DNA from 2 places in the Streptomyces sp. NPDC000594 genome. Region 1 is predicted to be linked to the other one. Evidence: predicted binding sites of a transcription regulator. Region 1 holds the regulator's gene; the other holds the start of a gene.

Region 1 (2,203 bases):
CCCACCGCGCCGAAGACCTCGGCGTCCGGGAAGGCGGCCGTGCCCATCACATGGTCGAAATGGGGGTGGCTGAGTGCGATATGCGTCACTTGCCGCCCCGGCAGCAGCCTTCCCACCTGGGCCCTCAGCTCCTCGCCCTCGGCGAGGGTGGAGCCCGTGTCGTAGAGCAGTACCCCCTCGGCGCCGACGATCAATCCACAGGTGGCGTCCCAGCCGGGCAGTCTGCGCCGGCCCACTCCCTCGGCCAGCCGCTCCCAGCCGAGGTCTTCCCAACTCACGTCCATACCGGGACGCTACTGGCAACGACCAGGGTGAGCGCGCGGTAGCGTGGTCGGTCGCCCTTGCTAGGGGCGTACCCCACGGCCGTACACTGGCACGGGGAAAACTGGCACTCGCGACCTTTGAGTGCCAGGCAGTGACCGGAGCACCGCGCGGTGACCGCAGAACCCGACCGCAGGACCTGATCGAAGAACCGGCCGAAGACCCGTCCGAAGAACCACCGAGGGACCACCACTGGAGGTGCGCGCGATGCTCAGTGAACGCAGGCTCGAAGTGTTGCGTGCCATCGTCCAGGACTATGTGGGCACCGAGGAGCCGGTGGGTTCCAAGGCGCTCACCGAGCGTCACAAGCTGGGGGTCTCCCCGGCGACCGTCCGCAATGACATGGCGGTGCTGGAGGAGGAGGGCTTCATCGCCCAGCCGCACACCAGCGCCGGGCGTATCCCCACGGACAAGGGCTACCGTCTCTTCGTGGACCGGCTGGCCGGGGTGAAGCCGCTGTCGTCGGCCGAGCGCCGCGCCATCCAGAACTTCCTGGACGGAGCGGTGGACCTTGACGATGTCGTGGGCCGTACGGTACGGCTGCTGGCGCAGCTCACCCGTCAGGTCGCGGTCGTCCAGTACCCCTCGCTCAGCCGTTCCACCGTGCGTCATGTGGAGCTGCTGTCCCTCGCCCCCGCGCGGCTGATGCTGGTACTGATCACCGACACGGGGCGGGTCGAGCAGCGGGTGATCGACTGCCCGGCGCCCTTCGGGGAGAATCCGCTGGCCGATCTGCGGGCCCGGCTCAACAGCCGGGTGGTGGGCCGGAGGTTCGCCGATGTGCCCCAGCTGGTGCAGGATCTCGCGGAGTCCTTCGACGCGGAGGACCGGGCGGCGGTCTCCACCGTGCTCGCCACCCTTCTGGAGACCCTGGTCGAGGAGAAGGAGGAGCGGCTGATGATCGGCGGGACGGCCAATCTCACCCGTTTCGGTCATGACTTCCCCCTGACGATCCGGCCGGTCCTGGAGGCGCTGGAGGAGCATGTGGTGCTGCTCAAGCTGCTGGGCGAGGCCAAGGAGTCGGGCGGTATGGGTATGACCGTCCGCATTGGTCACGAGAACGCCCATGAAGGGCTCAACGCAACGTCCGTGGTCTCGGTCGGCTACGGTTCGGGCGACGAGGCAGTCGCCAAACTCGGCGTGGTCGGACCGACCCGCATGGACTACCCCGGAACGATGGGAGCGGTACGCGCAGTGGCACGTTACGTCGGACAGATCCTGGCGGAGTCGTAAGTGGCCACGGACTACTACGCCGTACTGGGCGTACGCCGCGACGCGTCGCAGGACGAGATCAAGAAGGCATTCCGGCGGCTCGCCCGTGAGCTGCACCCGGATGTGAATCCCGATCCGAAGACCCAGGAGCGGTTCAAGGAGATCAACGCCGCTTACGAGGTGCTCTCGGACCCGCAGAAGAAGCAGGTCTACGACCTCGGCGGCGATCCGCTCTCCCAGTCGGGCGGCGCGGGCGCGGGCGGCTTCGGCGCGGGTGGCTTCGGGAACTTCTCGGACATCATGGACGCGTTCTTCGGGACGGCGTCCCAGCGGGGCCCGCGCTCGCGGACCCGGCGCGGCCAGGACGCGATGATCCGGCTGGAGATCGAGCTCAGCGAGGCGGCCTTCGGCACGACCAAGGACATCCAGGTCGACACGGCCGTGGTGTGCACCACCTGTTCCGGTGAGGGCGCCGCGCCGGGGACCTCGGCGCAGACCTGTGACATGTGCCGCGGCCGCGGTGAGGTCTCCCAGGTCACCCGCTCCTTCCTGGGGCAGGTCATGACCTCCCGCCCCTGCCCCCAGTGCCAGGGCTTCGGGACCGTCGTCCCGACCCCCTGCCCGGAGTGCGCGGGCGACGGACGGGTCCGTTCCCGCCGCACGCTGACGG
Region 2 (2,203 bases), on a different contig from region 1:
TCCAGGCCGGCGTTCTCCAGCTTGAGGCCGACCTCCTCGGAGATGACCGTACCGCCGGTGAGGATGGCGATGTCGTTCAGCATGGCCTTGCGGCGGTCGCCGAAGCCCGGGGCCTTGACGGCGACGGACTTGAAGGTGCCGCGGATCTTGTTCACGACCAGCGTGGACAGGGCCTCGCCCTCGACGTCCTCGGCGATGATCAGCAGGGGCTTGCCCGACTGCATGACCTTCTCCAGCAGCGGAAGGAGGTCCTTCACGTTGCCGACCTTGGAGTTCACGATCAGGATGTACGGGTCGTCCAGGGACGCCTCCATACGCTCCATGTCGGTCGCGAAGTACGCCGAGATGTAGCCCTTGTCGAAGCGCATACCCTCGGTGAGCTCCAGCTCCAGACCGAAGGTCTGGGACTCCTCGACGGTGATGACGCCTTCCTTGCCGACCTTGTCCATGGCCTCGGCGATCAGCTCGCCGATCTGGGTGTCGGCGGCGGAGATGGAGGCGGTGGAGGCGATCTGCTCCTTGGTCTCCACATCCTTCGCCTGCTCCAGCAGGGCGGCGGAGACGGCCTCGACGGCCTTCTCGATACCGCGCTTCAGGGCCATCGGGTTGGCACCGGCGGCGACATTGCGCAGACCCTCGCGGACCAGCGCCTGAGCCAGGACCGTGGCGGTCGTCGTACCGTCACCGGCGACGTCGTCCGTCTTCTTGGCGACTTCCTTGACGAGCTCGGCGCCGATCTTCTCGTACGGGTCCTCCAGCTCGATCTCCTTGGCGATGGACACGCCATCGTTGGTGATCGTGGGCGCGCCCCACTTCTTCTCCAGGACCACGTTCCGGCCCTTGGGACCGAGGGTGACCTTGACGGCGTCGGCGAGCTGGTTCATCCCGCGCTCAAGGCCGCGCCGCGCCTCCTCGTCGAACGCGATGATCTTTGCCATGTGAAGTGTCCTCCACGGACTGGTGGGAAGCTCTGGTGGACCGCGCTGGCGCCCGCGACGGACGGTCCCGCTGCCCTGGTGGACACTGGTCCACCCCGGCCTGGAGACCTCACCGACCCGGTCCTTCTTTGTCACTCTCACGGGGAGAGTGCTAACGCCAATGATTAGCACTCGCCCAGGGAGAGTGCAAGCGCCTTGGGGAGAACCGGACCCTCACGGGGCACGCTCCGGGGCGCGCGGGGCGGCGCACGGAGGCACCTGTGGGGCACCCCCGACCGCCGGGGCGCCGCGCTCGCCGGGGTGCTGTGCCGGCCGGGGGTGCCCCGCCTTCCGCGCCCGCCGGCGCCGGCCGTCGCCGGGAATGCCTGTGGGGTCCGCACCCCGTCTCCGGGATGCGGACCCCACATGCTGCGTCATCGCGTCGGTGGCCGATCGCGTCGCAGGTTCCTCCGCGGGTGGTACGGGCGCGAACCGCCCCTCCGGCCGTCCTGGCCCGTCGGTGGCGCCCGCTCAGGCCGTCAGCTTCACCATGTCGGCCTGCGGTCCCTTCTGCCCCTGCGAGATTTCGAACTCGACTCGCTGACCCTCCTCCAGGGTGCGGTAGCCGTCCATCTGGATCGCGCTGTAGTGGACGAATACATCCGCACCACCGTCGACCGCGATGAAGCCGTAGCCCTTCTCCGCGTTGAACCACTTGACGGTGCCCTGAGCCATGCCTAACTCCCCTATTACTGGCCCTTGCGCAGGACCGCACTTCACGGACCCGGGTCAGATCTCACCCGCAGTGCCAACTCCGCCGAAGACGGGACGAAGACACCCACAGGTGTGCGTCGGAACGCGTCGACCGCGGCTGAATGTATCTGCCCAACTGCCCTCTGCAACAGGTCAATCGGACGAGAAATCCAGGCATGGCGGAAGGTGTAATTACCAAGAATTCACGAAATTCCAGGGCAACTCGGGCCCGGCAAAGGAGACTTATGAGACATAGTCAACGCGCACATTGGCTGCTTCTTATCGCGCTCGGGCGCATTCCCATAGGGCGTCCGTCGAGGCGAATCCGGGGGCGTTCCCCAACTGTAGCGTGCTCAACCATGCAGAATTGCCCCCTCCGTTTGTCTTACGGAGGGGGCAATCGAAGTGACGTTGCGTAAGTGGCGACGGGGTCAGCCGCCGGCCACCGCGGGGATGATCGAGATGCCGGCGCCGTCCGGCGTCGCGGTCTCCAGACCCTGCTCAAAACGGACATCGTCGTCGTTCACATAGAT

Evidence for each region. The regulator HrcA, encoded in region 1, represses chaperone genes, less so after heat shock. The targets are predictions, from matches to a motif close to TTNGCACTCNGNNNNNCNGAGTGCNAA.
Region 2: groL (chaperonin GroEL) is a predicted target of HrcA. The motif match lies at 1,103-1,129, and genes of this name have one in related genera.

What each region holds. Positions count from the first base shown of each region.
Region 1 covers NZ_JBEPCY010000002.1:424,745-426,947, forward strand. The annotation lists gene ABT354_RS04535 (MBL fold metallo-hydrolase) at 1-284, opposite strand, end outside; gene hrcA (heat-inducible transcriptional repressor HrcA) at 529-1,554, shown strand; gene dnaJ (molecular chaperone DnaJ) at 1,555-2,203, shown strand, end outside.
Region 2 covers NZ_JBEPCY010000037.1:42,865-45,067, forward strand. The annotation lists gene groL (chaperonin GroEL) at 1-938, opposite strand, end outside; gene ABT354_RS32150 (cold-shock protein) at 1,449-1,652, opposite strand; gene ABT354_RS32155 (MoaD/ThiS family protein) at 2,102-2,203, opposite strand, start outside.